3 regions of the Rhizobium sp. CCGE531 genome follow, and region 3 is predicted to be linked to each of the others. Evidence: predicted binding sites of a transcription regulator. Region 3 holds the regulator's gene; each other region holds the start of a gene.
What was found. Region 3 encodes LexA, which represses DNA repair genes until DNA is damaged. Its sites were predicted from a motif close to TGTTCNNNNTGTGTTCNG; they were not measured.
Positions count from the first base shown of each region.

Region 1: a site for LexA is predicted at 6,738-6,755, ahead of CCGE531_RS06165 (sel1 repeat family protein). Genes of this name have one in related genera too.
Region 2: a site for LexA is predicted at 2,743-2,760, ahead of recA (recombinase RecA). Genes of this name have one in related genera too.

Region 1 covers NZ_CP032684.1:1,243,305-1,253,715, forward strand. Annotated here, with positions in the region: gene CCGE531_RS06120 (lysylphosphatidylglycerol synthase domain-containing protein) at 1-796, shown strand, start outside; gene CCGE531_RS06125 (RNA polymerase sigma factor) at 802-2,043, opposite strand; gene CCGE531_RS06130 (YciI family protein) at 2,054-2,431, opposite strand; gene CCGE531_RS06135 (YciI family protein) at 2,450-2,812, opposite strand; gene CCGE531_RS06140 (YciI family protein) at 2,823-3,182, opposite strand; gene CCGE531_RS06145 (hypothetical protein) at 3,390-3,572, shown strand; gene CCGE531_RS06150 (hypothetical protein) at 3,665-3,916, opposite strand; gene CCGE531_RS06155 (AMP nucleosidase) at 3,958-5,460, opposite strand; gene CCGE531_RS34145 (hypothetical protein) at 5,580-5,756, opposite strand; gene CCGE531_RS06160 (DUF2147 domain-containing protein) at 5,961-6,299, opposite strand; gene CCGE531_RS06165 (sel1 repeat family protein) at 6,768-7,031, shown strand; gene CCGE531_RS06170 (pyridoxal phosphate-dependent aminotransferase) at 7,253-8,365, opposite strand; gene CCGE531_RS06175 (pyridoxamine 5'-phosphate oxidase family protein) at 8,571-9,194, opposite strand; gene CCGE531_RS06180 (LysR family transcriptional regulator) at 9,369-10,307, shown strand; gene CCGE531_RS06185 (PilZ domain-containing protein) at 10,322-10,411, opposite strand, start outside.
Region 2 covers NZ_CP032684.1:2,203,776-2,214,186, forward strand. Annotated here, with positions in the region: gene alaS (alanine--tRNA ligase) at 1-1,358, opposite strand, end outside; gene recA (recombinase RecA) at 1,531-2,616, opposite strand; gene CCGE531_RS10790 (carbohydrate kinase family protein) at 2,856-3,800, shown strand; gene CCGE531_RS10795 (pseudouridine-5'-phosphate glycosidase) at 3,847-4,773, shown strand; gene trpS (tryptophan--tRNA ligase) at 4,837-5,856, opposite strand; gene CCGE531_RS10805 (PAS domain-containing sensor histidine kinase) at 6,082-8,700, opposite strand; gene CCGE531_RS10810 (flagellar biosynthetic protein FliO) at 8,992-9,918, shown strand; gene dksA (RNA polymerase-binding protein DksA) at 10,007-10,411, opposite strand, start outside.
Region 3 covers NZ_CP032684.1:1,927,874-1,938,284, forward strand. Annotated here, with positions in the region: gene lpxA (acyl-ACP--UDP-N-acetylglucosamine O-acyltransferase) at 1-474, shown strand, start outside; gene CCGE531_RS09395 (LpxI family protein) at 476-1,357, shown strand; gene lpxB (lipid-A-disaccharide synthase) at 1,354-2,535, shown strand; gene gltA (citrate synthase) at 2,562-3,851, opposite strand; gene CCGE531_RS09410 (ComEC/Rec2 family competence protein) at 4,142-6,595, shown strand; gene lexA (transcriptional repressor LexA) at 6,576-7,298, opposite strand; gene CCGE531_RS09420 (VOC family protein) at 7,721-8,608, shown strand; gene kdsA (3-deoxy-8-phosphooctulonate synthase) at 8,605-9,444, shown strand; gene eno (phosphopyruvate hydratase) at 9,594-10,411, shown strand, end outside.

The DNA.
Region 1 (10,411 bases), 680 kb from region 3:
TCTCGCCCTCGCGCTTCTGACCGGCACCTATTTCCTGCGCACCTGGCGTATCTACGACTATTTCCCGAAGGAAACATCAGGTCGTTTCGCGGCACTGTTCCGCGTCACCCAGGTTCATAATCTGCTGAACATCATGATGCCCTTCCGCACTGGAGAGACCAGTTTTCCCGTGCTGATGCGCTCGGAATTCGGCATTCCGCTGGCGCGTGGAACCTCGGCGCTGTTCGTCATGCGGCTGCTCGACCTGCACGCGCTGCTGGCCGCCGCCGGCATCGGCCTTGCGCTTGCCTCGCCGTATCATGTCCTGGCCTGGATCGTATGGAGTGCTTTCCTGCTCCTGCCGGTCGCAGGCTTTGCCTCCCGCCGGCCGCTGATCCGCCTTGCCGCCCGTATCCTGCCGAAGAAGGCGCAAGGGCTGGTGCATGAGCTTGAACGCGGCCTGCCGGTCGATGCCAGCGCCTTTGCGCGCGCCTGGTTGACGACTGTCATCAACTGGCTGGTGAAGGTCGCCGTACTTGCCTGGGCGCTCGGCCTGATGAACGTCACGCCGCTTTCGGCAAGCTTCGGCGGCGCGCTCGGCGGCGAGCTGTCCTCCGTCCTGCCGGTGCATGCGCCGGGTGGTGTTGGCACCTATCCGGCGGGCATCACCGCCGGCGCCATGGCCTTCGGTGCCTCGGGCGAGAAGGCGGCGATCGAAAATCTCGCCCAGGCCAGCATCAATGCCCACCTGCTGATCGTCGTTTCGGCGCTGACGGGGACCGCGATCGGATTGCTGGTTTCGCGCAAGCGCGGCTGATCTGGCTATTGCAGCGTCCTGCTCTCAAGCTCTGCCAACCGCTTGCGCAGGAATGCCTGCTCCGGCGCCTGCTGACACAGCGAAAGCGCCGTCTCGTAGGATTGCCGCGCCTCGTCCGATCGTCCGAGCTGCCTGAGGAAATCGGCCTTTGCGGCATGGGTGAGGTGATACCGCGCCATGCGCTCCTCCTGCAGCAGCCCGTCGACGATGGAAAGTGCTGCCGTTGGACCATCGCACATGCAGATGGCGACCGCCCGGTTGAGTTCGATCACGGGCGAGGGGCTTGCCGTCAGCAGCAGGTCGTAGAGCGTCACGAGCTGGCGCCAATCGGTATCGTCTGCGGTCACGGCGCGGGCATGTTCCGCCGCGATCGCGGCCTGCAGCGCGTAGCTGCCGACACTATCGGCCGCCATCGCTCGCGCCGACAATGCTAGGCCTTCACGGATCTGGCCGTGATCCCAGAGCGCGCGATCCTGATCGACAAGCAGCACCAGATCGCCTGATGCCTCGGTGCGCGCAAGCCGCCGCGAATCCTGCAGCAGCATGATCGCAAGCAGCCCCTCGACCTCGGAATCCGGCATTAGCTGCAGCAAAAGCCTGCCGAGGCGAATGGCCTCGGCCGCAAGGTCGGCGCGGACGATCGCCGAGCCTGATGATGCCGAATAGCCCTCGTTGAAGACGAGATAGACGACGTGCAGCACCTGCGCCAGACGCTCCGGCAGCTCGGTCTTGCCGGGCACTTCATAGGGAATATGGGCGGTGCGGATGCGGTTCTTGGCGCGCACGATGCGTTGGGCGACGGTGGGCGCCGGGATCAGGAAGGCATGGGCGATTTCTTCCGTCGTCAGGCCGCAGACTTCGCGCAACGCCATCGCCATGCGCGCTTCGGCCGGCACGAGCGGATGGCAGCAGGTGAAGATCAGCCGCAGCATGTCGTCTTCGATCTCCTCGTTTTCGGCGATTTCCATCGCCTCTCCCTCCGGATAAAGGCTGTCTGTAATGTCCGAGCGGGCCGCATCGAAGCGTGTTCGCCGTCGGATGTGGTCGATGGCGCGGAAGCGTCCGGCGGAGACGAGCCAGGCATAGGGATTGGCCGGGATGGTCTCGGCAGTCCATTGTTGCGCTGCCGCCGCGAAAGCATCGTGAAGCGCTTCCTCGGCCCGGTCGAAATCACCGAGCAGACGGATGAGCGTTGCCAACACGCGGCGCGAATGGCTGCGATAGATGCCCTCGATGGTCTGGTTCAGCGACACGGTGTCAGCCTTCCTCCGCCAGGTCTCCCCGAAGGGTCAGGATACGCACCGGACGGATCTCGATGGCGCCGTGGCGCGCCGAAGGAATGCGCTTGGCAATATCGGTTGCGCTATCCAGATCTGGGGCATCGATGAGATAGAACCCGGCCAGATATTCCTTCGTCTCCACGAACGGCCCGTCCGTCACCGAAAACCTGTCGCCGTCGGGGCGGATGACGATCGATTTGTTTCTAAGCTCCAGCGCATCCGAAACGATCAGCGTTCCGTCCTGCCGCAAGCCTTCGTCAAAGACGAAATGCTCGCCGATCAGATGGTTCATTTCGTTCTGCGTCAGCCTTCCGTCGACATCGACGGATGTGTAGATCAGACATAGAAACCGCATGTCCTTTTTCCTCCGCAGCTATTCGTCCGGAAAGCGGATGTCGAAGGCCGCGCGAACCTCGATCATGCCGTAGCGCGCGACGGGGAAGGTGGCGGCGATATCAATTGCTTCCTCCATGTCCCGCGCCTCGATCAGCACGAAACCGCCGAGATGCTCCTTGATCTCGGCGAAAGGGCCGTCGGTGACGACCGCGTCACCCTTGCGCACCCGAACCGTTCTGGCGGTCTCCGGCTCGCGCAAAGCGTTGGCGACGATGAGATGGCCGCTCTCGCGCAGCTGATTGTCCTTGCCGATCGAATCCCGCGTCAGCTTTCGTCCTTCCTCTTCGGAAAGCTTGGCGATCTCGGTGCTATCAAACCATACTTGGCAAAGGAATTTCATCTTAGCCTCCTCAAACGTCAGGGCCGAAGGAATGGATCGGCCGCACCTCGATGCTGCCGAGCTTTGCGAGCGGGATGCCGGCGGCGACGCGGATCGCGTCGTTCAGGTCTTTCGCTTCGATCAGGATGAAGCCGCCGAGATATTCCTTGGTTTCGATGAAGGGACCATCGGTCACCGATGTCTCGCCGTTGCGGACCCGCACCGTCACCGCCGAGCTTGGCGACTGCAGCGCCTCGGCATGGATCATGTGGCCGCTCGCCATCAGATCACGGTCATAGCCGAGCGAATCCAAACCGAGCCTGTGTTTTTCCTCTTTGGTCCTAGCGGCGAGCATCGCGCCATCGAACCAGACTTGGCAGAGATATTTCATCACAGCGTCTCCTCTTTCAATTTGCTGACAGCCATAGACGAGCGACCCGCCTGCAAATCGACATCCCGATGCGCAGCATGACAAAAATTTTCGGCCCTGTCGAAAAAGGCGATCACCAGTCGACCAGTTTCGTCAACTCGATAAGGAGAGACGGAAATGTACAGTCTGGAAGCCGCAATCGTTCATTATTGGCAACGGAAGACGCTGTTGGAAAAGGAATTGCTTGATGCAGCGGATGCCGGGAGGGTCGTGTACCGCATCTGGATCGGATTTGCAGGCTTTGCCTTGCTGATCCTTTGCCTGAGCTGGGGCGCGGCGCCAAACGACGAACGGCCGCAAGTCGCGGGGAGCCAAAACATCGGCATCGTCACCCCCGTGATTGAGAATTAGGAAATAGGGAGCTTGTGTTAAAAGCGCTGCACAAAATCCGAAATGGCAGCATAAAATCTGGAGATCTCACCGATTGGCGCGTCGTTGTCAGGTCAAATCGCGATCAGCGCATCAAGATTAGTCTTGATCGCATGGAAGGTGTCCAAAGCTTCCTGCTCACTGCCGATAAAAACAGTATGAGCCATGCTGCCGTAAAGGCCGCAGGTAATTGCAAACGGCACGCGAACACACCTTTCAAGTGTGACGCGCGCGCCGTCGCTATGTTCTTCGTCCAAAAGAATAATGCCGCATTCTGAACCCTGATGGCCGATTGTCGAACCGCCATCAAAGTTTATCCACGCCACGTATTCTCCTCGGTCAATTGTGATAGCGGCCTATCTATATATCACTGGAACGCCGTTTCGAAGAAGCTGCGCAGCTTGCGCGAATGCAGTGCTTCCGGCGGCATGGCGGCCAGCTTCTGAATGGCGCGGATGCCGATCTGCAGATGCTGGTTCACCTGCGTGCGATAAAAGGCGGTCGCCATGCCCGGCAGCTTCAACTCGCCATGCAACGGCTTGTCAGAAACGCAGAGCAGCGTGCCATAGGGAACGCGGAAGCGGAAGCCGTTGGCGGCGATCGTTGCCGATTCCATGTCGAGCGCGACGGCGCGGGCCTGGGACAGCCGCTTGACGGGGCCGGCCTGATCGCGCAGTTCCCAATTGCGGTTGTCGATGGTGCCGACGGTGCCCGTGCGCATGATGCGCTTCAGCTCGAAGCCTTCATAGCCGGTGATCTCGGCAACGGCAGCCTCAAGCGCCACCTGCACTTCGGCGAGCGCCGGGATCGGCACCCAGACCGGCAGGTCGTCGTCTAGAACGTGATCCTCGCGCATATAGGCATGGGCGAGCACATAGTCGCCGAGGCGCTGGCTGTTGCGCAGGCCGGCGCAATGGCCGAGCATCAGCCAGGCATGCGGGCGCAGCACGGCGACGTGGTCGGTGATCGTCTTGGCGTTGGAGGGGCCGACGCCGATATTGATCATGGTGATGCCGGCATGGCCCTTCTTTTTCAGATGGTAGGCCGGCATCTGCGGCAGCCGCGGCGGCGTGGTGTCACCCTCCGGATGGCTTGCGCCCGCCGGCGTGATGATGTTGCCGGGCTCGACGAAGGCGGTGTAGCCGTCGCCGCCCTTGGCCATCACGTCGCGCGCCCAATTGCAGAATTCGTCGATGTAGAACTGATAGTTCGTAAACAGCACGAAATTCTGGAAATGTGACGCACTGGTCGCGGTGTAGTGGACGAGGCGGGCCAGCGAATAGTCGATGCGCTGCGCGGTGAAGGGCGCAAGCGGCGATGGCTCGCCCGGCGGCGGTATATATTCGCCGTTGGCGATCTCGTCGTCTGTCGTGTTCAGGTCTGGCGTATCGAAGAGGTCGCGCAGCGGAATATCCTCGAAGACGGCGGCGGATGCCTCGACATGCGCACCCTCGCCGAAGGCGAAGTGCAGCGGGATCGGCGTATTCGATTCCGAGACGACCACCGGCACATTGTGGCTGCGCATCAAGAGCGTCAGCTGCTCCTTGAGGTAATGCTTGAAAAGCTGCGGGCGTGTGATCGTCGTCGTGTAGACGCCGGGCGCCGTGACATGGCCGTAGGAAAGACGCGAATCGACATGGCCGAAGCTGGTCGTCTCGATGCTGACCTGCGGATAGAAGGCGCGGTAGCGCGCCATGATCGGCGCGCCTTTGGCGAGCTTGGTGAAATTGTCGATCAGGAAGGCGGTATTGCGCTCGTAAAGCTCCGTCAGCGCCTCGACGGCTTTGCCCGGATCATCGAAGGTCCGCGACTGGAACGGGCTGGGGGAGGAGATGTCGAGGGGTGAAAAAGGAGAGATTCTGTTGCTCATGAGCCATTATAGAGTGTCGTTGGTAACAATCAAACGACGTCACAAGAGGTGGCCCGGATTCTCGCAGCTATTTTTGCAGCCATGCTCAAGGCCTGCGCGGGTCGTCGCGCAGGCATTCGTCATTGCACCGTAGTGCAATAAGGCGTGCCGGTCTCCACACAGGTGAAGCTTGCACCGAAATGCGACTGCGCGCCGCTGCGGCCCGCGTTTTCGACCGCAACCGAGAAGCTGAATGCAAAGATGGCGGCAAACAGCATGATGATGACGAAACGCCGTGCCATGATGATCGAGTCCATGTCCGTGGCCCTACCCGTGCCCTATACTGGACACTGTTTTGCCATGGTCAGGCTGAACAGGTGCTGAGATACCGGTTCATCCGGCGTTCATAAATATGACCGATTTCGAATGGTCGCCTGCGTGTGTCCGCAGGCAAATAAGAACAGGCCTGCCCGACGAAGGCAGGCAGGCCGATGGTGTTTCCTGAATAGGAAATCGCCCTTTTACAGCCTTGTCCAGGTCTGCGACTTGCAGAATATTTTGAGCACGCAGCCCCTCATCTTCACGCTATTGCCGCTCACGGTGCCGGAGCCGCTATAGGTCTTGTCTTCGGAAGGGTCGGTGAGCTCGCCTGAATAGCTGCCGCCCTTGCCCTGCATCTTGCCGATCTGCTTGCCGGCATATTTTCCGGTCTTCAGCGTCACGCAATAGCTGTCCGCGCAGGGCGCGATGACGGCGGTATCGCCCTCAACTGTTTTCCAATTGCCGACGATCGGCTCTTCGGCGAAGGCCGCACTCGCGCTCAGCAGCAGCGCGGCAGCAAGAATGGTGGCACGGATCATGGTGTTATTATTCCTCCCCCAAGGCGCCATCCGGCTCCATAGCCGGGAACGTGGCGAGATTATCTAACGCGAACGTAAAGGTAAATATGGTTTTTATTACGCAATCTCCTGTCCCGCCGGCCACCCACGCCTCATCAAAACAAGCCATCGGATTGAAGTGCGCTGATTTTGTGGTGAAGGAAGGGTTTAAATCCAAATCCTAACAAAACGTAAAGTCCGCCCGAAAATCCTTAATTTGCAAGGGAAGCGATGTTTAACAAAATCCCAAGTTTACCAAGCATTTGTACTTTGTTTGCATCGAATTAAGCATGCATTTTAGGCGTTTTTTGAAGGCCGTCTGCGATAGTGAAGCCATCAAACGAGCGGGGCAAACCCGCCGGCCGGAAGAACCGGAAAGCCGCGAACGACGGCAAGGTTCCGACGGAAAACAGGGCAGATACGAACAGAAGTAAAACAGGGATAAAACCGATGGCACGCTTCGAAACGACGATGTCTGGAAATGCCATGATGGGTGGTAACGGCGCCGATGCCCTTTGCGAATTGGGCGTGAACTACGCGACCGGCAGGGGCTGCGCCGCAGACCTCGTTGCCGCCCACAAATGGTTGAATATCGCCGCCATCCGTGGCAGCGAGCGCGCCGCCGAGCTTCGCGCCGACGTCGCCGCGACCTTGACCAAGATGCAGCTCGCTGCAGCGCTTCGCGCCGCCCGCGAGTGGATGACCACGCACTGAGGCATGCCGAAAACAATACGACTTACTGGCTGATCTCGAAGGAGGGGATGTCGGCGGTCGATGGAGATGCCAGCCGAAATGATGAAAACCGCGACCGGCCGGGACAAGGCAGGCGCGGTTTCGTCGTTTTAGAGCAATTCCAGGAAAAGTGCGCAGCGGTTTTCCGTCCGGAATTGCGTGAGAATATCGACGTAGAGCGATTCCGCGAAACGCTCCACGCCTCAGCCGATCGCCTTCAGCACCTTCGGCAGCGCTTCGGCCAGCAGGTCCAGATCTTGGCTGGGTCCGACGCTGACGCGGATGCAGCGGTTGAGCGGCGCCACGCCAGGCATGCGGATGAAGACGCCATGCTGGATCAGCCCGTCGACGATCGCGCGGGCATAGGTGTCGTCGCGGCCGCAATCGATGGCGACGAAGTTGGTGGCGGAGGCGAGCGGCAGCAGTCCGTTGTCGCGGGCGATCACGCCGATCTCTTCGCGCGCGGCCTGGATTTTACCGACCACCTCGGCGAGATAGGCCTGATCATTCAGCGCGGCGAGGGCCGCTACGGTCGCAAGCCTGTTCATCCCGAAATGGTTGCGGATCTTGTCGAAGGCCAGCACCGTGTCGGGCGCGCCGATGGCATAGCCGACGCGGGCTCCAGCCAGGCCGTAGGCCTTGGAAAAGGTGCGGGTGCGCAAGACATTCGGCTGGTCGATGAGGTCAGAGATATCAGGCAGCGAGCCGGCAGGCCCGGTCTCGCTATAGGCCTCGTCGAGGATCAGCAGGCAGTTTTGCGGTAGCGCGCGGGCAAAGGCGACGATCCTGTCGGCCTCCCACCAGCTTCCCATCGGGTTGTCGGGATTGGCGAAATAGACGAGCGGCGCGTTCGCGCGCTTGACCGCCTCCAGCAACCCATCGAGATCCTCGCGGTCATCGACATAGGGTACGGTGACCAGACGCCCGCCGAAACCGGCAACGTGGAAATTGAAGGTGGGGTAGCCGCCGAGCGAAGTGACAACAGGCGTGCCCGGTTCGATCACCATGCGGGCGATCAGGCCAAGCAGACTGTCGATGCCTTCACCGACGGCGATATTGGCGGATTGAACGCCAAGATGTGCCGCAAGCGCCTGTTTCAGCTCGAAATTTTCCGGATCATTGTACATCCAGATATCGCCGGCCCGTTCGCGCATGGCTGATAGAACGGAAGGCGCAGGCCCGAAGCCGTTTTCATTGGCGCCGATGCGGGCATTGACGCTCAGACCGCGCTGACGCTCCAGCGCTTCGGGGCCGACGAAAGGAACGGTGGAGGGAAGGGCACTGATCAGCGGCGTGAAGCGCGAGAAGGCGGACATGCTGGCTTTGTTTCCCGAATTCAGTTGTAGGGGCGGCAGAATAGGCGCTTGGCGGGTGGTTGCAAGGGCGGAGGCTGTGGAATCCACGTGCGTGGGAGCAAATTCTACCGCGCCGCTAGAGACGACATTTGCCGTCCATAAGCACGCGCCAACCGCGGAAAACGTCGCGTCTGGAACACGCTGCCAGCGCCCCCAAAAGCCGCCGCTATTCCCGTGGTGCAGACATCGCCGCGATCCGCTTTTCCAGTTCGGCGATCTTGTGATCTTTCTCCGCCAGCAGGTTTTGAACGGTGGCAGCATCAATAAGCTGCGGTATGTGCTGCGGGCAGTTCGCGTCCCACGCCGTTACGGTGAACAGGATTACCTGTTCGACCCGGGCATTATACCCGTCCGGAAAGAGGCGCTCGGCGAGTTCAGCATCACCCTCGATCACTCTTGCCTCGCCCCAGATTTTGACGCGCTGCCGATAAGTATAATCCATCAGAAACAAGTGAGCCTTGGGATTTTCGACGAGATTGCCCTGGGTGATGTATTGGCGATTTCCGGCGAAGTCGGCAAAACCAATGGTCTTTCGATCCAGGACCTTCAGAAAGCCGGCCGGACCGCCGCGATGCTGGATATACGGTTGTCCGGCCGCGTTTGCTGTCGCCAGAAACGCGCCCGTGCGGCTCTCGATGAAGGCGGCGATCTCAGCCGTGATATCGGTCTGCCATGACCCTCCGATTTCCATTCTGGCATAACCACGCCTGGAACCCTTGCGACTCTGAATAGCCTTCACGGCGGGAGTGAAGGCGACGTCGCTCGAAAACTCGAAATCTGCACTGGACATCGCCAGCTCCTGACGGTTCGTTATGATCTGAATGGGTTCAACGAATGCCCCGCTGCCTGCGATGCGAGACATTGGACTTCTTTTGCTTCAAGCTTGGTAACGCAAAGGTATTTCCTTCCGATTTATGTGAATATCTGCTATGTTCAGAAATAATCCTCTCATTTTTTGGAAGTCATGCCTGATCGCCTGGAAGCCATGTCCGTCCTTCTCTCCGTCGTCGACGCCGGAAGTCTTTCCGCAGCATCACGTATTCTCGGCGTGCCATTGGCGACTGTCAGCCGCAAGGTGTCGGAGCTTGAGAGTCATCTCGGAACGCGCCTCTTTCAGCGCGCCGGACGCGGCCTCATCCTGACCGAGACAGGCCAGACCTATGTGTCGTCCTGTAGACGCATCCTGGATGACATTGCCGAGGCGGAGCGTACGGCCGCGGGTGAGTTCCAGGCGCCGAAAGGCAATCTGACAATCACTGCGCCGGTCGTCTTCGGTCGATTGCACGTACTGCCTGTCGTCACCGAATTTCTGAAGACCCACCCCGAGATTGACGTCCGGCTCATTCAGTCGGATAGGCTGATCGACCTGCCGGAGGAGCATGTCGATCTGGCCGTCCGAATCGGTAAATTGCCTGACAGCAGCTTGATCTTTCGCAGCGTAGGAGAGGTCAGGCGGGTCGTGTGCGCAAGCCCAGCATATCTACAGGAACGGGGAACACCTGCAGTTCCGGATGATCTCCGTATGCATGACTGTGTCACCTTCGAAAATCTGATGTCGATACGATCATGGTCCTTCTGGAAGGAACGATCGGAAACCAGTGTTCCAATCCATTCCCGGCTCGTCGTCGACACCGCCGAGGCAGCCATCGGCGCCGCGGTCGGCGGGCTCGGTCTTGCCCGCGTGCTCTCCTATCAGGTGAGTAAGCACATATCCGAAGGGGTATTAAGAACCGTTCTTGACGATGCTGAGCAAGACCCTTGGCCGGTCAGTCTGGTCTATCCTTCGCGAGGGCTTATGGCGTTGAAAATCAGAGCCTTCCTCGATTTCGCCGCCCCTCGGTTAAAGGAAAGTCTCGGTAGCCACAGCGAATGGAGAACCGCCGGCAGCGGCGCTCCTGCATAATATCGACTTTGGACCTATCGCCTTCTGCCGCGTGCGGCCATTGCTTCGGCATTGCCGATCATGAAATCGGCGCGTACGACACGGCGCAGTGTTTCCGGTTCGAT
Region 2 (10,411 bases), 280 kb from region 3:
CCATTCTTTTCCTTGAGCTCGAACCAGATGGTTTCGGTTGCCTTGTCGCCGGATCCGGTCCAATGCGAACGCGCCTCGGCCTTCTGCCGCTCCATGGCATCGGCGAAGCTGGAAATATCGACGCCGATGCCGCGGGCGCGCAGTGCGTCCTGCGTCAGATCCAGCGGGAAGCCATAGGTGTCGTAGAGCTTGAAAGCCGTTTCGCCGTCCAGGCTGTCGCCCTTGTGCAGGTCCGAGGTGGCATCGTTCAGCAACGACAGGCCGCGTTCCAGCGTCTTGCGGAAACGGGTTTCCTCGAGCTTCAGTGTCTCGGAGGTCAGCGCCTCGGCGCGCACCAGCTCGGGATAGGCGCGACCCATCTGCTGGATCAACGCCGGCAGCAGCCGCCACATCAAGGGTTCCTTGGCACCGAGCAGCTGCGCATGGCGCATGGCGCGGCGCATGATGCGGCGAAGCACATAGCCTCGGCCTTCATTCGACGGCAGCACGCCATCGGCAATCAGGAAAGCGGAGGAACGCAGGTGGTCGGCGATGACGCGATGACTGGCGCGATGCTCGCCCTCGGCCTTCACGCCGGTTGCCTCTTCGGAAGCTTCGATCAGCGCGCGAAAGAGATCGATATCGTAATTGTCATGTTTGCCTTGCAGCAAGGCGGCAACGCGCTCGAGACCCATGCCGGTGTCGATTGACGGACGCGGCAGGTCGACGCGCTCCTGCTTGCTAATCTGCTCGAACTGCATGAACACGAGATTCCAGATCTCGATGAACCGGTCGCCGTCCTCTTCCGGAGAACCCGGAGGGCCGCCCCAGATATGATCGCCATGATCGTAGAAGATTTCTGAACAGGGACCACAGGGGCCGGTATCGCCCATCGCCCAGAAATTGTCGCTGGTGGGGATGCGGATAATCTTGTCGTCCGAAAGCCCAGCGATCTTCTTCCAGAGATTAAAGGCGTCGTCATCGGTGTGATAGACCGTCACCAGCAGACGCTTGGCGTCGATCCCGAATTCCTTGGTGATCAGGTTCCAGGCAAGCTCGATGGCCTGCTCCTTGAAATAGTCGCCAAAGGAGAAATTGCCGAGCATCTCGAAGAAGGTGTGGTGGCGCGCGGTGTAGCCGACATTGTCGAGGTCGTTGTGCTTGCCGCCGGCACGCACGCATTTCTGCGCCGTCGAAGCCGTCTTGTACGAGCGCTGCTCCAGACCGGTGAAAACGTTCTTGAACTGCACCATGCCGGCATTGGTGAACATCAATGTCGGATCGTTGCGCGGTACGAGTGGGCTCGACGGCACGATCTCGTGGCCGTTTTTCTTAAAATAGTCGAGGAAGGTCGACCGGATTTCATTCACACCGCTCATATTGGGCCCTTCAGTACTGCGCTCAGCAACTTGCGTCAAAGTCAGTGGCTTTTATCGTTCGCTCCGGGCGCTGTCCAGCCGCACGAACAAAACCGGCCGCACATCCCTTGGACAATGCGGCCGGTCTCAAATTTTAGTGTCATATCAAGCCAGGAATTGCTCCCGGAAATCATTATTCCCCGGAAGCGTCGCCATCATCGGCATCCGGACCGCCATTTTGCAAGAAGCGATCGGCGATCAAGCCGGCATTCTGGCGCAGCGACAATTCGATTTCGCGCGAGAGATCCGGATTGTCGCGCAGGAAGATTTTCGCATTCTCGCGGCCCTGGCCAAGGCGCTGGCTGTTATAGGAGAACCAGGCACCCGACTTCTCGACGATGCCGGCCTTGACCCCGAGATCGACCAGCTCGCCAGTCTTGGAAACGCCCTCGCCATACATGATGTCGAACTCGACCTGCTTGAAGGGAGGCGCCATCTTGTTCTTGACGACCTTCACGCGGGTCTGGTTGCCGATCACCTCTTCACGCTCCTTGACGGCGCCGATGCGGCGGATATCGAGGCGAACCGAGGCATAGAACTTCAGCGCGTTACCGCCCGTCGTCGTTTCCGGCGAGCCGAACATGACGCCGATCTTCATGCGGATCTGGTTGATGAAGATCACCATGGTCTTGGACTTCGAGATCGAAGCCGTGAGCTTGCGCAGCGCCTGGCTCATCAAACGAGCCTGCAGACCGGGAAGACTGTCGCCCATCTCGCCCTCGATTTCGGCGCGCGGCGTCAATGCCGCAACGGAGTCGACGACGAGGACGTCGATCGCGCCGGAGCGAACCAGCGTATCGGTGATTTCAAGCGCCTGTTCGCCGGTATCGGGCTGCGAGATCAGAAGGTTCTGCAGGTCGACGCCGAGCTTGCGGGCATAGACCGGATCGAGCGCATGTTCCGCGTCCACGAAAGCGCAGATGCCGCCCTTCTTCTGGGCCTCTGCAATGGTCTGCAGAGCCAGCGTCGTCTTACCCGAGCTTTCCGGCCCATAGATTTCGACAATGCGGCCCTTCGGCAAACCGCCGATTCCGAGGGCAATATCGAGGCTCAGCGAGCCGGTGGAAACCGTTTCGATTTCGACCACGTTCTCGTTAGAGCCGAGCTTCATGATCGAGCCCTTGCCGAACGACCGCTCAATTTGAGAGAGCGCCGCTTCAAGTGCCTTGCTTTTATCCACCGATTTGTCCTCTACAAGCCGCAAAGAATTCTGAGACATCCGATCCACCTTTAGGTTATTGAAGCCGCTCTAGCAATGTCGCCGCCGATGAGAATTCTGTACTCTATTTGTTCTCTTATCGCAAGAGCACAACAAGCAATTGAAAGAAAAAGGTAAAATGAATTCCGTTCTATTTTTGTTTTCTTCTTTCTTCCCAGGCACTTGCATGGCCGGGACGGTGAATTGCGAGATGTTATCGACCCGTCCGATTCGTCTTTTCGATTGCTGAGGAAAACCATATGGCGAAGAAGATTCTCGTTCTCGGCGGCGCCCATATCGACCGGCGCGGCCGCATATTCGGCGAGACCGCACCCGGCGCCAGCAATCCCGGCGCATGGTTCGAAGAGCCCGGCGGCGGCGGCTTCAATGCGGCCAGAAATCTAGCCCGCCTGGGCTTCGACGTGCGGTTGATCTCGCCCCGCGGCGGCGATCCCTCCGGCGAGATCGTGGCGGAAGCGGCCAGCCACGCCGGCATCGACGACCGGCCCTTCGTTTTCCTCGATCGCAAGACGCCGAGCTATACGGCGATCCTCGAACGCGACGGCAATCTGGTCATCGCGCTTGCCGACATGGAACTCTACAAGCTGTTCGTCCCGAGACGTCTGGCGATTCGCGCCGTTCGCGATGCCTTTGAAGAGACCGATCTCGTTCTCTGCGACGCCAATCTGCCGGCCGAAACATTAGCCGCGATCGCGGCAAGAGCGGCCGCATGCGGCAAGCCCGTCGCGGCAATCGCGATCTCGCCGGCGAAAGTCGTGCGGCTCAAGCCAAGCCTTGCCGGCATCGACCACCTGTTCCTCAACGAAGCCGAGGCCGCCGCGCTGACCGAAAATCGCCCGGAAGACCCGCTCGAATGGGTGAACGGATTGCGCGCCCTCGGCCTGCGCAATGGCGTCATCACCCGCGGCGGGCGCCCGCTGATCGCATTTTCCCGCGATCTCGTCGTCAGCCTGCAGCCGCCCGTCGTCGACGATGTCGCCGATGTCACCGGGGCGGGAGATTCTCTTGCCGCAGGCGTTCTCTCAGCCTTGCTTGCCGGCCACGACCTCGCGGAAGCTGTCCGCCACGGTGCGGCAGCCGCAGCGATCACCGTGCAATCATCCTTGGCCACCGCCGAAAATCTGTCTCCGGAGCTTTTGAAGACGATGTTGGCCCTTGTTCCCAAGGCCGAAATTCTGTCATGAAGCCTGCTCAAAACGCATATATTGTTTCAGCGAATTGGAAACGACAATGACCCAGCCCATCTCGCCACTGCTTCCGATCTCCTATTCGAAGGAAGTCGCCGCCGCCAAGCTGCGCGGCGCACCGCTCGTGGCACTGGAATCGACCATCATCACCCACGGCATGCCCTATCCCGGCAATATCGAGATGGCCCGCAGCGTCGAGGCGATCATCCGGCAGGAAGGCGCGGTCCCGGCGACCATCGCCGTCATCCATGGCACACTGCATATCGGTCTTGAGCCGGAAGAGCTGGAAACCCTCGCCAAGACGGAAGGCGCGATGAAGGTCTCGCGCGCCGACATCGCTTTTGCGATCGCCGAGCGCCGCACCGGCGCGACCACCGTCGCCGCCACGATGATTGCCGCCGCCCGCGCCGGCATCAAGGTTTTCGCCACTGGCGGCATCGGCGGCGTGCATCGCGGCGCGGAGGAAAGCTTCGACATCTCGGCCGATCTTGAAGAGCTTTCCCGCACCGGCGTCATCGTCGTCTGCGCCGGCGCCAAGGCGATCCTCGATATTCCGAAGACGCTCGAAGTGCTGGAAACGCGCGGCGTCCCGGTCGTCACCTACGACAGCGCCGAATTCCCGGCCTTCTGGTCGCGCTCTTCCGGCTTGGCGAGTCCGCTGACGCTGAACAGCCCAGCGGCCATCGCCAACTTCCAGTCCACGCGCGAACAGCTCGGCATCGATGGCGGCATGCTGATCGCCAACCCGGTCCCGGAAGCGGACGAAATTCCGCGCGAGGAAATGGAAATCTATATCGAGCGCGCCCTCGACAGCGCCGACCGCGACGAGATCACCGGCAAGGCCGTCACGCCTTATCTGCTCAGCACCATCTTCGACATCACCGAAGGCCGCAGCCTCAAGACCAATATCGCGCTTGTCGAAAACAATGCGCGCCTGGCCGCTGAAATCGCGGTCGCTCTGGCGGAATAGTTAGAGCTGTAATGAATAAAGGAACGGTCGGGCGCTTCAAAAGATCGTCCGGCCTTTCTTGTTTCAGGTCAATGAGAACAGGCCTAGCGCGGCCCGCAATTCGGCAAGCGTCGCCTCCGTCCGCTCCCTTGCCTTTCTCGTCCCCTCCCGCACTATCTCAAGGACATGGTCCGGCTCTGCGGCAAAGCGTGCACGGCGCTCGCGGATCGGTGCAAGCAGCGCCTGAAGAATGTCCTCGAGATGTCCCTTCAGGGTGACATCACCGAGACCGCCACGGCGATAATGCGCCTTCATGTCGTCGACCAAGTGCCGATCCTCGCAGAACGCATCCAGATAGGTGAAGACGACGTTTCCCTCGACCCTGCCGGGATCGCCGATGCGCAGATGATCCGGATCGGTATACATCCGCCGGACCGCATCACTGATAGCATCCGGTGATGCCGAGAGCGGGATGGCGTTGCCCTGGGATTTGCTCATCTTCGCCTTGCCGTCGACACCTGGCAGACGCCCCACGCTCGGCACCATCGCCGTGGCTTCCACGAGAACGTCATACCCGATCTGCCGGTTGAGGCGGCGAACGATCTCATTGGTTTGTTCGATCAAAGGCGCCTGATCCTCGCCGACGGGAACGACCGTCGCCTTGAAGGCGGTGATGTCGGCGGCCTGCGCCACCGGGTAGCAGAGAAAGCCGGCCGGCACGTCGCGTTCGAAGCCGCGCAGCTGGATCTCGGTCTTGATCGTCGGATTACGCTCCAGACGGCGGACCGTGACGAAATTCAGATAGAGCAGCGTCAGCTCCGCCAGCGCCGGCAGGGCTGATTGAACGCAGATCGTCGTCAGCGCCGGATCGATGCCGACGGCGAGGTAATCGATGGCAACTTCGAGAACGTTGCGACGGACCTTGCCGGGATCATGGGCATTGTCGGTCAGCGCCTGCGTATCCGCCAGCAGCAGGAATTGCCGATGGCTGTGCTGACGCGTGACGCGGCTCTTCAACGATCCGGCATAATGGCCGAGATGGAGTGGACCCGTGGTCCGGTCGCCTGTCAGGATGACGGGGCGGGTGTCGGTAGGGGAATGCATTCGTTGCTCCGCAAAAGGAGCCGCCGCAATCGGGAAGGGAAAACGGAAATTGACCATGCCTGCCGGATCACGGCGGCAGGGTCGATTTCAAGACATGACGACTGCCGCTCCTAGAAGGAGCGCCACCACAAACGGTAGATGGGCTTGGCAAGATCGATCATGCGCGGGGTGATAGCATCTTTATGCCGCTATCGGCAACATGGCGAGGCGAAAATCGCCTCTGACCTAGGGCTTATCGAGCGTCTCGCGCACGACGACGGCAAGCTGCTTCAGCGAGAAAGGCTTCGGCAGGAAGCCGAACTGCGCATCGGCCGGCAGATTGCGGGCAAAGGCATCCTCGGCGTAACCGGAGACGAAGATGAACTTCATGTCCGGATATTTCTTGCGCAGTTCCCGCAGCAGCGACGGTCCGTCCATCTCGGGCATGACGACGTCCGACACAACAACATCGACCTGGCCGTCGAGCTCGTCCATGATGTCGAGCGCCTCGACGCCGGAGCCGGCCTCGTAGACGGTATAGCCGCGCGTCTCGAGCATGCGCTTGCCGCCGCGCCGCACAGCCTCCTCGTCCTCGACCAGCAGCACGACTGCGGATTTTCCGGTAAGATCCGCCGGCTCTTCCGGTGGAGACACGATGCCGACGCTCTGATCCATGGCCGCGACATCGCGGCTCTCCGGCGCCTTGGCGTCCGTTACCGCCGGCATTTCGACGACATGGCGCGGCAGGAAGATGCGGAAGGTCGTTCCCTTGCCCACTTCCGATTCCGGCTGGATGTAGCCGCCGGACTGCTTGATGATGCCGTAGACCATCGCAAGACCAAGGCCGGTGCCCTTGCCCACTTCCTTCGTCGTGAAGAAGGGCTCGAAAATCTTGTCCATGATCTCGGGCGCGATACCCGTTCCGGTATCGCTGACCTCGATGAGCACCATGTCCTCATGCGGCAGATAAGGATAATTGAAAGCGCTGACATCGGCCGCAAGCAGATTTCGGGTGCGCAGCGTCAGCGCGCCGCCGCCGGGCATGGCATCGCGGGCGTTGACGCAAAGATTGATAACCACCTGTTCGAACTGCGAGAGATCGGTTTTGACAGGCCAGAGATCGCGGCCGTAATCGACATCAAGCTTGACGTTCGTGCCGGACAGAAGCCGATCCACCAGCATGCGCAAGTCGCCGATCACGTCGGTCAGGTTCAGCACCGTCGGCCGCATGGTCTGCTTGCGCGAGAAGGCAAGCAATTGCCGCACCAGCACGGCGGCGCGATTGGCGTTGCGCTTGATTTCCATCAGATCCGCAAAGCTCGCATCCGAAGGCCGTGCCTGCAGCAGCAGATGGTCGGAGGACAGGAGGATCGCGGTCAGCACGTTGTTGAAATCGTGGGCGATGCCGCCCGCGAGCGTGCCGACGGCATTGAGCTTCTGCGTCTGCGCCATCTGCGTCTCGAGCGCCCTCTGCTCGGTCACCTCAACGGCATAGACGATGGCGGCCTCTTCCGGCGCCTCGTCGGTCTGGTCGATCACCGCATTGATATAGAAGCGGAAATGCCGTGTCTCATCCTTCGGATTGCGGGAGTCGATCGGCGGAATATCGCCCTGCCGATCCTTGGCGGCTGCCAGCGCCTGCTGCAGCTGCTGCCGGTCGCTTTCATTGACGACGCTCTCCAATGCGGCGCCGCGCTCGATATCGTCGCGCGAGACGAGATCCGAGAAGAGCTTCAGGAACGGCGCATTCGTCCGCAGAATACGCCCGTTGCCATCGACGGAAACGATCGCCATCGGTGTGTTGTTGAAGAAGCGGCTGAAACGCATCGCGGCTGCGGAAGCAGACTGCTCGGTGTCCGCGCCGTTCTGCCGGGTGAGGACGATGGTGCGGCTCTCGCCGGGAGCACCGTCGCGCATCGAGGTGACGCTGTGGACGATCTGCACCGGCAGGCTCTGGCCATTGGCGCGACGCAGATCGAGATCGAGCGTCACCGTCTTCTTCAAGCCCGGCTCCGCCTGAACGGACTGGATCAGCGCCAGCCCCTCGCCGGCCACCAGATCGCCGATCGTCATCGAACCCGGCACGAACTTCGTCAGGTCGAAGCCCAGCCATTCGGCCAGCGTCGCGTTGAGATAGAAGATCTCGCCCTTGCGGCCGGCGGAAAAGAAGCCGGCCGGCGCATGGTCGAGATAGTCGATCGCGTTCTGCAATTCCTTGAAGAAGCGCTCCTGGTCGTCGCGTTCGGAGGTGATGTCGGTGATCTGCCAAATATGCAGCGCTTTGTTGCTATCCTGTTCCGGCGGCAGCACCCGTGCTTTCAGGCGATACCAATGGGCTCCCTGGCCGATCCCGTTGAAGGGACCGAGCGGCTTCAGCAGGCGGAACTCCTCCGATCCCTCCTTGCCGTCACGCAGACCATTGGCGAGACGGTACAAAGCCTCGTTGGATTCGCGGTTTCGCGACAGCAGCATCTCCAGCGACTGTACCTCCGTCGCCTTGCTGGCGCCGGTCAGCCGGCCATAGGCGGCATTGGCATAGACGATGCGCCCCTTCTCGTCGGTAATCAGCGTCCCGTCCGGATGGCTGTTGAGAAACGAACGCGCCAGGCTGTCGGACTGCGGCTGCGGCATCACCTCGACGAAGCCGATGATCGAGGAAACGAGGAAGAAGATGCCGACCATGGCAAGAATGCCGAGACCGCCGAGAACCGCTTCATTGTCGAGCTGGCTCTTGAAGACGACGAAGGCCGCGGCGGCGGCCACGAGGACGAGCGCCAGCAGGATGATGCGTAGCACGGTTCCAGAACGAACCCCGCGATCCACCAGCGGCACGCTATACTCGTCGGACGGACGCTGCTTCGTCATAAACCCCTCGTCTCCGCCGTTCTCCCCGCGACATGTCATACACGTTAAGGATCGCCGGAGTCGGACCTTTCGAATCTTCTTTACCAATTTGCGTCATCGGCAAAAAGCTTTGCCGAGCCAGAAAGGCTTGAATTCACAGGCAATAGAGCACAAGACGTATCAATCGCATCTTGTCTCGGCCGCGATCCTGCTCATATGATCGCCGCATAGGAAGGCCAAGTTCAAGGCATCTACCCTGCCGTAGCTGCATAATAGGCCGCGACGTCGGGGAAAATACGGGAGTATCTCGACATGTTGGACGACATCGCCGGAGCCTATGGCAGCCGTTTCTTCCTCGCAGCCGGCGGGGTTGGCGTTGCCCTGATCGTACTGATCGGCATTCTGTGGATCTTGCGCAATCGAGCGCCTTCTCCCTTCGTGCGTGGCGGCAAGAACCGCCAGCCGCGCCTGCAGGTGCTGGATGCCGCTGCCGTCGATGCCCGCCGCCGTCTGGTGCTCGTCAGGCGCGACGGCATCGAACATCTGATCATGATCGGCGGTCCGACTGATATCGTCATCGAGTCGGGCATTTCCGATCCCGCGCGCGCCGGCGTGGCAGCGACACCGGTCGAAATCCCCCCGGCATATGAAAGCCGGCAGCAACAGCCGGAAAAGGCTGCCGAGCTCGATACCCCTCCCGCGGCGCTTCCTCAGCGTCTGCAATCCACCGGGGACAGGATCGAAGCCTATCTGCGCTCCGAAACGCCCGCTGCCCCGGCTCTGGAACTGGCGCCGACGCCGCACGTGGCTGCCGAACGTCCCCAACCGGCTCCTGTCAGGCCGCCGCAACCGGCTCCTCAAACCGCTTCGGCCATCAGCGAAGCCGAGGCCGCCGACATACTGGACGCCGCCCGCCATGTCGTCCTGCCGCAGCAACAGTCAGCTCCCATTCGCCCAGCGCCCGTGGAGCCCGTCGTCGCGCCTCCGCGCGCCACCGAGCCCGGCAACGATTTCCAGCGCATACTCGAAGCCGAAATGTCGAAGAATCTGACTGACGAACGGATCATTCCCCATGCACCGACGCCGCGCCAGGTGCAACAGCAGCCCACTCCATCGCCAGCACCAAGCCCGGCACAGAGGATCGAACCCGAGCTCGTGCCGCTGACCGGGGCCGACAATGCTCTCCAGCAGGAAGTGGCGCGCATCTTCGGTGAAATGAGCGTCAGCCGCGACAAATAATACGCGGCCTGAAATGTCGGAAACGAAAAAGCACGAGGAACGTATCCCTCGTGCTTCCATTTGATAGCCAGTCGAGCCGATAGCTCGATTATTCGTCGCGATAAACCTTTTCGCGGCGCTCGTGGCGTTCCTGCGCCTCGATCGACAGGGTCGCGATCGGACGAGCGTCCAGGCGCTTCAGGCCGATCGGCTCGCCGGTCTCCTCGCAATAGCCGTAAGTACCGTCTTCAATACGCTGCAATGCGGCATCGATCTTGGAGATGAGTTTACGCTGACGGTCGCGGGCCCGAAGCTCGATGGCTCTATCCGTTTCCGAGGAAGCCCGATCGGCCAGGTCAGGATGATTTGCGCTTTCTTCCGCCAGATGATCCAGGGTCTCGCGCGCTTCTCTAAGGATATCGTTTTTCCATGCTACCAGCTTCGCTCGAAAATAGGCTCGCTGATTCAGATTCATGAACTCCTCGTCTTCCGAGGGCACATAATTCCTAAGATC
Region 3 (10,411 bases):
AACAATAATCTGTTCCTCGCCAATTCCCATGTCGCGCATGATTGCCGCATCGGCAACAATGTCATCATGTCGAACAACGTCATGTTGGCAGGGCATGTGGTCGTCGACGATCGCGCCATCCTGGGTGGCGGTTGCGCCGTCCATCAGTTCACGCGCATCGGTCGGCAGGCTTTTGTCGGTGGACTTTCGGCTGCGAGCTATGACGTCATCCCTTACGGCATGCTGAACGGCAATCCTGGCGTGCTTTCAGGCCTTAATATCGTCGGCATGTCGCGTGCAGGCGTAGACCGCGCGGTTATTCACAGGGTTCGACGCGCCTACAAGACCATCTTCGAAGGCGAGGGCTCGATCCGCGACAACGCCGCCGCGATCCGCGACGAATATGCCGATTGCAAGGAAGTGATAGAGATCCTCGATTTCATCGCAGCCGATAGCGATCGTGCCCTGTCGTCGCCCAATCGCGGCAAGAGCTGAGGTGGTTTCGGCCGGCCAAAGCGGCAAAGGCAGGCTGGCGATTATCGCAGGCAGCGGGCTTTTGCCGGTTTATGTCGCCGACGCCGCCCGCCAGGCCGGTGAAAATCCCGTCATCATCGCATTAACGGATGAGGCTGATCGGGACTGGTCCGCCTTTGATCATGCCAATCTCGGTGTCGGCAACTTCGCGGGCCTGGAGGCGATGTTCCGCCGTCATGGCGTGGACCGCGTCGTGATGTCGGGCGGTGTCGCGCGTCGTCCGCCCTGGCGCGAGATCCATCCGACGTGGCGTGTGATCAAAGAATTGCCCCTGACTATCCGCACGCTTCTTTCCGGCGGCGACAATGCCGTGCTGCAAATGGTCATCCGCTTGATCGAAGCCGGCGGCGTTCAAGTCGTTGGAGCGCATGAAATTGCGCCCGATCTGCTGGCGACCACCGGTCCGCTCGGCCGCCACTCGCCGTCCGCAGAGGATTTGCGCGATATCGCGCAAGGTGCGAAGGCCGCCGATGCGCTGGGGTTGCTGGATGTCGGTCAGGGCGCCGTCAGCGTCGGTGGGCGTGTCGTCGCGCTGGAAGGCGCGGAGGGCACGGACAAGATGATCGAGCGGGTTGCCGAACTGCGCGCGGCGGGGCGCATCTCGACGCGCCGGCGGGGCGTGCTCGTCAAGCTCTGCAAGCCGCAACAGGATGTCCGGGCCGACCTGCCGTCCATAGGGGTGTCTACGGTGTCGAACGCCAGGAAAGCCGGTCTCGCCGGCGTCGCCGTCGAAGCGGGGAGAGCGCTGATCCTCGATCGGCAGGCTGTCATCGCCGCCGCGGACGAAGCCGGCATTTTCGTTTGTGGCATCGATCGTGGCTTGAGCGCGGAGGGCTTCATGTGAGCGGTGCGCCTTTGAAACTTGCCGTCGTTGCCGGCGAGGTTTCCGGCGATCTGCTGGGGGGCGATCTCGTTGCATCCCTGAAGAGTCGTTACGACGGCCCCGTCGAGCTGATGGGCGTCGGCGGCGAGGCATTGGAAGCGCAGGGCTTGCGCTCGCTCTTCGACTATTCCGAATTGTCGATCATGGGCTTCATCCAGGTCATCAAGCGTCTGCCGAAGCTGCTTGCCCGCATCCGGCAGACGGCCGAAGCCATCATTGCCGCAAAGCCTGACGTGCTTCTCATCATCGATAGCCCTGATTTCACCCATCGCGTCGCGAAGAGGGTGCGCAAGGCTCTGCCTGATCTTCCGATCGTCAATTATGTTTGCCCCAGCGTCTGGGCGTGGAAGGAATATCGCGCGCAGAAGATGCTCGCCTATGTCGACCATGTACTGGCCGTGTTGCCGTTCGAACCCGCCGCGATGCAGCGCCTGGGCGGTCCGGCCACGACCTATGTCGGCCATCGGCTGACGGTGGATGCCAACCTGCTGGAGGCGCGTCGCCGGCGCGCTTTGCGCAGCACGACTGCCGCCGATGCTAAGATGACAGTCCTTCTTCTCCCGGGATCGCGCGCTTCGGAAATCCGCCAACTTCTTCCAGTTTTTGAGCGGGCTACCGAAGAGCTTAGTCGGCGAAATGACGATGTCCGCTATCTGCTGCCGACGGTGCCGAAGCAAGAAGCCCTCGTGCGTTTGCTTCTCGAAAATTGGAGCGTCAAACCGGAAATCCTCGTCGGTCAGGAGGCGAAATGGGAGGCTTTTGGACAGGCTGATACCGCCATGGCCGCATCAGGCACCGTGATCTTGGAGTTGAGCCTTGCTGGCATTCCCGTGGTTTCGGCCTATAAGACGGAGTGGCTGGCCAGGTTCGTGATGTCGCGCATCAAGGTATGGTCGGCGGCCCTGCCGAACCTGATTGCCGACTACGCCGTGGTGCCGGAACTCATCAACGATGTTTTGCGGCCCGGCCTGCTGGCTCGTTACATGGAGCGCCTGTCGAACGATACTCCCGAGCGCGCCGCGATGCTTGTGGGCTACGATCTCGTCTGGCACCGAATGCAAACGGAGGAGCCGCCGGGCGACAAGGCGGCGGCGATTCTCCTGGATGTTTTGTCCCATAAAAAAACCGGTCATCTCTGACCGGTTTTTTGTTTCAATTCCGAAGCTTAGCGCTTGGAAACAGGCACATATTCGCGCAGCGGTGCGCCGGTATAGAGCTGGCGCGGACGGCCGATGCGCTGATGCGGATCCTCGATCATTTCGTTCCACTGAGCGATCCAGCCGACGGTGCGGGCGAGAGCGAACAGAACGGTGAACATGGTCGTGGGGAAGCCGAGAGCCTTCAGCGTGATGCCGGAGTAGAAGTCGACGTTCGGATAGAGCTTCTTCTCGATGAAATATTCATCCGTCAGAGCGATGCGTTCGAGCTCGATTGCGATGTCGAGCAGCGGATCGTCCTTGATGCCGAGTTCGCCGAGAACCTCATGCGCCGTCTTCTGCATGATCTTGGCGCGCGGATCGTAGTTCTTGTAAACGCGGTGACCGAAGCCCATCAGGCGGAACGGATCGTTCTTGTCCTTGGCGCGGGCGATGTACTCCGGAATGCGGTCGACGGAGCCGATCTCGCTGAGCATGTTCAGTGCTGCTTCGTTGGCGCCGCCGTGCGCCGGACCCCAGAGGCAGGCGATGCCCGCTGCAATACAGGCGAACGGATTGGCGCCGGAAGAGCCTGCCAGGCGAACCGTCGAGGTCGAAGCGTTCTGCTCATGGTCGGCATGCAGGATGAAGATGCGGTCCATGGCGCGGGCGAGCACCGGATTGACGACATAATCTTCGCACGGAACGGCAAAGCACATGCGCAGGAAGTTCGACGCATAGTCGAGATCGTTCTTCGGATAAACGAAAGGCTGGCCGATATGGTACTTGTAGGCCATGGCGGCGAGCGTCGGCATCTTGGCGATCATGCGCAGGCTTGCGACCATGCGCTGATGCGGATCGGTGATGTCGGTCGAGTCGTGATAGAAGGCGGAGAGCGCGCCGACGCAGCCGCACATGACGGCCATCGGATGCGCGTCGCGGCGGAAGCCGGTGAAGAAGCGCGACATCTGCTCGTGCACCATCGTGTGGTGGGTCACGCGATAGTCGAAGTCCTTCTTCTGCGCTGTCGTCGGCAGCTCGCCGTAGAGAAGAAGGTAGCATACTTCCAGGAAATCGCCGTGTTCGGCCAGCTGATCGATTGGATAGCCGCGATGCAGCAGAACGCCTTCGTCGCCATCGATATAAGTGATGCTGGACTCGCACGATGCGGTCGAGGTGAAGCCAGGATCGTAAGTAAACGTGGAGGTGTTCTTATAAAGGGCACCAATATCAATGACACTCGGGCCGATGGTTCCGGTCTTGACCGGCAGGTCGACCGTCTTTTCACCCCAAGTTAGTTTCGCGCTTTGTTCCGTCATGCTGATCCTCCAAGATTTGGCGGGATTGACGCCATAAAAAGCGCCAAAAGGTTAAGCGACTACCGACTAGCTATATGATCCAGAGCCTAATGCCAAGTTATCCTAGTGCCGAATTGTGCATTGCAGTATCAACTTTTGGGCACTGCAGCAGCGTCACTGATCGTGCCGCGTCGGGAAACCGGCTCAATTTGGTCTCTCTCATGACGATTTCGGTTGAAATCACCAGATAGTGACGGCAAAAATCGCGCAAAAGCTGTGGTTTTACGCGGGGGCGGCGGCGGGTGCCTAATTTGGAGGCAGCGGAGCAGCGGGAAGATGGTCGGGATGTCGCTGCGCCTCCGCAGCTTCGTCCTGCTGTTGCGACGATTGTGCTCCGCGCCAAGGCACCGCAAGGGGAGCGGACGCAGGATCTGGCGCCGCTGACATCGCGCTTCCTTTTGATCGCGGGCCGCATTCGAGGCAGTATTGCCCGGCTGGTCGAAGAGGAGGCTTCACATGGCCGGGCCGTCCTTTTCGCGCCGATCTATATGGGTCTCGGTGCGATCTTCTGGTTTGAAGCTGGCAGCGATCCGCCGCCGCAAGCCGTGCTTGCGGGCCTGTTTGTCTTTGCCGCTAGCTTCGCGCTCCGGCGAGAAGCGGGGAGGCTGTTTCGCCACCTTCTTTTCGCCGGCATGCTAATTTGTCTCGGTATGACACTGGCTCAATGGGAAAGCTGGCGGGCTTCCACTGTCATGCTCGACTCTGCGGTGACGACGACCGTCACCGGCAGGATCGAGCGACGCGAATCCTATGACAATGGAGGCTGGCGCTATGTCGTCCGGGTCGAGGCAACGGAAAAGCCCACAATTCGCCGTTCGCCGGAACGGATCACGATCTTCGTCCGCAAGCAGGTGGAGCCGTTTAACCTCGGTGATCGGATGCAGGGCAGGGCGCGTCTGACACCGCCGGCAGGACCGGCACTGCCAGGCCTCAACGATTTCGCCTTCAGCTCCTATTTCAATGGCATCGGTGCGAACGGTTTCGCCTACGGCACCCCGACCCGATTGTCCCCGTCTGGTGATAATCTCGCGGAGCCGCTGCTGGATAAGGCCGATATCTGGCTTGCTGGCCTGCGCAACAGCATTGGCGACCGGATCAGGGAAACCTTGCCGGGAGATACGGGCGCCTTTGCCGCAGCGCTCGTCACCGATGAGCGACGTGCGATCTCCAAGGATACGACCGAGTCGCTGCGAATTGCCGGTCTCACCCATATCATTGCAATTTCAGGGCTGAACATGGCGCTGTCGGCCGGCATCTTCTATATCGGCCTGCGCTATCTGTTCAGTTTGTTTCCGGGAGTTGCGCAGGCCTGGCCGACCAAGAAGTTCGCGGCCTTCGGCGCGCTTTTGACGGTAACGGCCTATTACCTTATTTCCGGCTTCGGCGTATCCGCCGAGCGCGCTTTCATCATGATGGCGATCATGCTGGTGGCCGTGCTTTTCGATCGGCCGTCGCTCAGCCTTCGCAATGTCGCCCTATCCGCCATCGTCATCCTCGTTCTGTCGCCGTCGCAGGTGCTTGGTCCAAGCTTTCAGATGTCCTATGCAGCGACGCTGGCGCTGGTGTCGGGCTATTCGCTATGGAAACGACGGCGGCATCGCGAAAACATTCTCTCGCGGATCCGTCTGCTAAGCCCGCTGCTGTTTGTCTCGCGCTTCTTCGGCGGCGTGTTGTCGACCTCGTTCATCGGCGGCGCATCGACGGCCATCTTCTCGATCGAGCATTTTCATCGGCTGGCGACATATGGTCTCGCCGCCAACCTCGCAGCCATGCCGGTCGTCTCCTTCATCGTCATGCCCTTTGGCATGGTGGCAATGCTGCTCATGCCCTTCGGCTTGGACGGGCCGTTTTGGAAAGTCACCGGAGAGGGACTGGAACTCGTCATCCTGATCGCCAAAACCGTGGCTGGCTGGGGAGGCGACATCACCTTCGGCCGCCAGCCAGCCTGGCTGCTGCCGATCTTCATTGCCGGCTTCCTGATCATGACCATGCTGCGGACCCGGCTTCGCCATTTGGGCCTGCTGTTGCTGCTCTCATCCACCGGCGTGGCGGCATTCGGCTCCGGCGTGCCGAAGCCGGATCTGATGATTTCCGAGGATGGTGTCCTGGTTGCGCTGCGGCAGGACGATATACTCGCCACAAATCGCGAAAGGCCGCAGGCTTTCATTTTCGAACAATGGCGGAAGGCACTGGTCGCAACCGAACATCAGCCGCCCACCATTCTCCCTGGCGATAGCCGGCTTCCGCAGATCAACAAGACGACCGATCGCCATCGCCGGTTAAGCGGGGAAGAGCAGAATGCTGTGCGCAAGGCAATGGAAGAAGCGCTCGACAGGACGATGCAGGGAAGCTTCGCCTGTCAGAAAGGCGCATGGTGCGTGGCGATGCTTGATAACGGCGCCATGTTGGTCACCATCGAAAATGCCGCCTATCTGCCGCCGGCTTGCGATACTGCAAACATCGTCGTGACGCCGATCCGGCTGCGGCTTGATCATTGCCGTTCCGGCGCAATGCTCATAACGGGCGCAACACTGCGAAGAACCGGCTCTCTTGAAATGACCCTCGGCGCCGATACGCCGATCATTTCCGCAGCATTCGAAAACCCTCGACGACCATGGACACGGCATCGAACTTACGATTGGCGCGCAGACAAGTCCGGCACGCCGATCGCGCCACAATCACCGGTCAGTGATAGCGCCGAATAAGGCCGACGAGCTTGCCTTGGACCTTGACGCGGTCCGGCCCGAAGATACGGGTTTCATAGGCGGGATTGGCGGCTTCCAGCGCGATGGAGGCGCCCTTGCGGCGGAAGCGCTTCAGCGTTGCCTCTTCGTCGTCGACGAGCGCAACGACGATATCGCCGGGATTGGCCGTCGTCGAATTGCGGATGATGACTGTGTCGCCATCGAAAATTCCGGCGTCGATCATCGAATCGCCCCTGACCTCGAGCGCATAATGCTCGCCGGAGCCGAGCATATCGGCGGGAACGGTAATGTCATGCGTATTGTTCTGAATGGCGGAAATCGGAACGCCGGCAGCGATGCGCCCCATGACCGGTACCGATACGGAACTATTGTGGTCGTCGTTCGCAACCTTTGCCGGGGCGGGCGGCGCGACCGGCTGAGGTTTGCCGAGGCTGCCCTCGATAACGCTCGGCGAAAAGCCGCGACGCGGCTGCAGGCTTGAATTATAGGCCTCCGGCAGCTTGATGACTTCGAGCGCCCGCGCCCTGTTCGGCAGGCGGCGGATGAAGCCGCGTTCCTCGAGCGCCGTGATCAGACGGTGAATGCCGGATTTGGATGCCAGATCCAGTGCGTCCTTCATCTCGTCGAAAGATGGCGGGACTCCCGACTCCTTCATCCGCTCGTGAATGAAGAGAAGCAGTTCCTGCTGCTTGCGCGTCAACATCGTCTTGGAACCCCAAATCAAGAAAAACCGTGAAACAAATCCAGAACGGACACTATATGTTCCATATGTGTTCCGCAAGTGCTTAAATTTCGGTAAAGCCTTGCCGGGCGGATCAAATAATTGCCGCCATCGAATGGATCGCCTGAAAACCCTTGAGAGTTATATCCGCGCTAATCCATCGATAAATATGAGAAATGCCGCTCTGTTCGTTTCGTGAACGCTTCAGGCCCATCTCCGGATCTTGATGTGCGGATGAAGACGACGATCCGCCGCATAAGCCGGCTACAGTTGAGAATCAGTGCGGTCCAGTTGCCAGGGTTGCGTCCGGTTTCCATTGTCGCGCGCCTTCACGGCTTGGTTTTCGTCTTGAATTCAGCTTTGTATGGGCGCAAATCTGCTTTTGCAGGCAAACAGGGGGAACCATGACTTTGTCGCCGCATCCGCTGGATCATCTCGTGCTGCCGACCGTCAACATCGCATTGGCGCGCGAACGGCTGGGCAAGCTCGGCTTCACGGTGGCGCCGGACGCCCGCCATCCGTTCGGCACCGAAAATGCCTGCGTCTTCCTTGCCGACAAGACCTATCTCGAACCTTTGGGCGTGGCATCCCAGGAGCAATGCGAGACGAGTATTGCCGACGGCAATGTCTTCGTTGCGCGTGACCAGGCCTATCGCTTCCGCGTCGCCGAGGATGGATTTTCGGCCGTGGTTTTCGGTACGGACGATGCCGTCGGCGATGACGAGCGTTTCAAGGTGGCGGCGATCTCGGCCGGACGCATGCTGGATTTCTCCCGGCAGATGAAGATGCCGGACGGAACGGAAACCACGGCCGGTTTTCGCCTCGCATTTGCGGCCGATCTGCGCGCGCCGGATTTCCTGGCCTTCTGCTGCCAGCGCATCAATCCGCTGCCGACCGACCGCGGCGTGCTCGAGCGTCACGAAAACGGCGTGACCGGCATCGCACGAGTGGCGCTTTCCGCGCTGAAACCAGCGGCGTATCGCACCTTTTTCGAAGAGATCGTTGGCGGTCCGCGAGTCATCAAGCACTCCTTCGGCCTGACGATCAAGGCTGCCAATGCCGATGTCGAACTTTTGACGCCGGAAGGAATGGAAGCATTCTACGATTTGCCGGTTCACACCAGCGATCCCGGGCTGAGGGCACGCGCAATCCTTTTCAAGACGCGCGATCTTTCCGTGACATCGTCGCATTTCACTGCTAACGGCGTCACTTACACGCGTAAGAACAATCGTATACTGGCAAGGCTGGCGCCCGGACAGGGCGCATTATTCGCCTTCGAGGAGATAGCATGAGCACGAATTCCGAAGTCACCGTCGGCGAGGGTGCCTCCAAGGTCCTCTTTTCCAATGCCGCCAAGCTGTCGCTGATTGCCGGCCCCTGTCAGATGGAGAGCCGTGACCATGCTTTCATGGTCGCCGGAGTCCTGAAGGAGCTCTGCGGTAAGCTCGGCATCGGCCTTGTCTACAAGTCCTCCTATGACAAGGCGAACCGGACCTCTCTGTCAGGCAAGCGTGGCATCGGCTTGGAAAAGTCCATGGAAGTCTTTGCCGACCTCAAGAGGGAATATGGCTTTCCGGTTTTGACCGACATTCACACGGAGGAGCAGTGCGCCATCGTCGCCAAGACGGTCGATATCCTGCAGATCCCGGCTTTCCTGTCGCGCCAGACCGATCTTTTGGTTGCCGCCGCCCAGACCGGCCGTGTTGTCAACGTCAAGAAGGGTCAATTCCTCGCGCCCTGGGATATGAAGAACGTGCTTGCCAAGCTCAATGAGAGCGGCAATCCGAATATTCTTCTGTGCGAGCGGGGCGCCTCCTTCGGCTACAATACGCTGGTTTCGGATATGCGCTCGCTGCCGATCATGGCGGCTATGGGCGCGCCTGTCATCTTCGATGCGACCCATTCCGTGCAGCAGCCCGGCGGGCAGGGCGGCTCCACCGGCGGCGACCGCCGATTCGTCGAGACGCTGGCGCGCGCCGCTGTCGCTGTCGGCGTTGCAGGTGTTTTTGTCGAGACGCATGAGGACCCGGATAACGCGCCCTCGGACGGCCCGAACATGGTCTATCTGAAGGATATGCCGCGGCTTCTGGAAAAGCTGCTGGCCTTTGACGCCGTGGCCAAGGCCTAAGAAATATCAGGCATTCAACAGGCTGACATGATTTTGCTTTACGCGGCCTGCAGGAGTGCCAAATCGGCGCGCGGATCGGCATTGAAATTTCCGTGCCTTCGACTAAGACGATTTAAATCGATTTATAAACCAGCGAGCAGGAAGCTATCATGACCGCAATCACCGACATTATCGCCCGCGAGATTCTCGACAGCCGTGGCAATCCGACCGTCGAAGTCGATGTCTACCTCGAAGACGGCAGCATGGGCCGCGCGGCGGTTCCGTCGGGCGCGTCGACCGGCGCGCATGAGGCCGTCGAGCTTCGCGATGGCGGCAAGCGCTACCATGGCAAGGGCGTCGAGAAGGCCGTCGAAGCCGTCAACTCGGAAATCTTCGATGCGATCGGCGGCATGGACGCCGAAAACCAGATCCAGCTCGACAACATCATGATCGAACTCGACGGCACGCCGAACAAGTCGCGCCTTGGCGCCAACGCCATCCTCGGCGTCTCGCTTGCGGTCGCCAAGGCTGCCGCCCAAAGCGCCAACCTGCCGCTCTACCGCTATGTCGGCGGCGCTCATGCCCGCCTCCTGCCGGTTCCGATGATGAACATCATCAACGGCGGCGCCCATGCCGATAACCCGATCGACTTTCAGGAATTCATGATCCTGCCGGTCGGCGCGGAATCCATCCGCGACGCCGTGCGCATGGGCTCGGAAATCTTCCACGTCCTCAAGAAGGAACTGGCATCGCAGGGCCACAACACCAACGTCGGTGACGAAGGCGGCTTTGCACCGGGCCTCTCCAGCGCCCCGGCAGCCCTCGACTTTATCATGAAGTCCATCGAAAAGGCTGGCTACAAGCCGGGCGAAGAAATCGCCCTCGGCCTCGATTGCGCCTCGACCGAATTCTTCAAGGACGGCAAGTACGTGCTCGAAGGCGAGGGCCGCACGCTGGAATCCGGCGCGATGGCCGAATACCTGGCCGA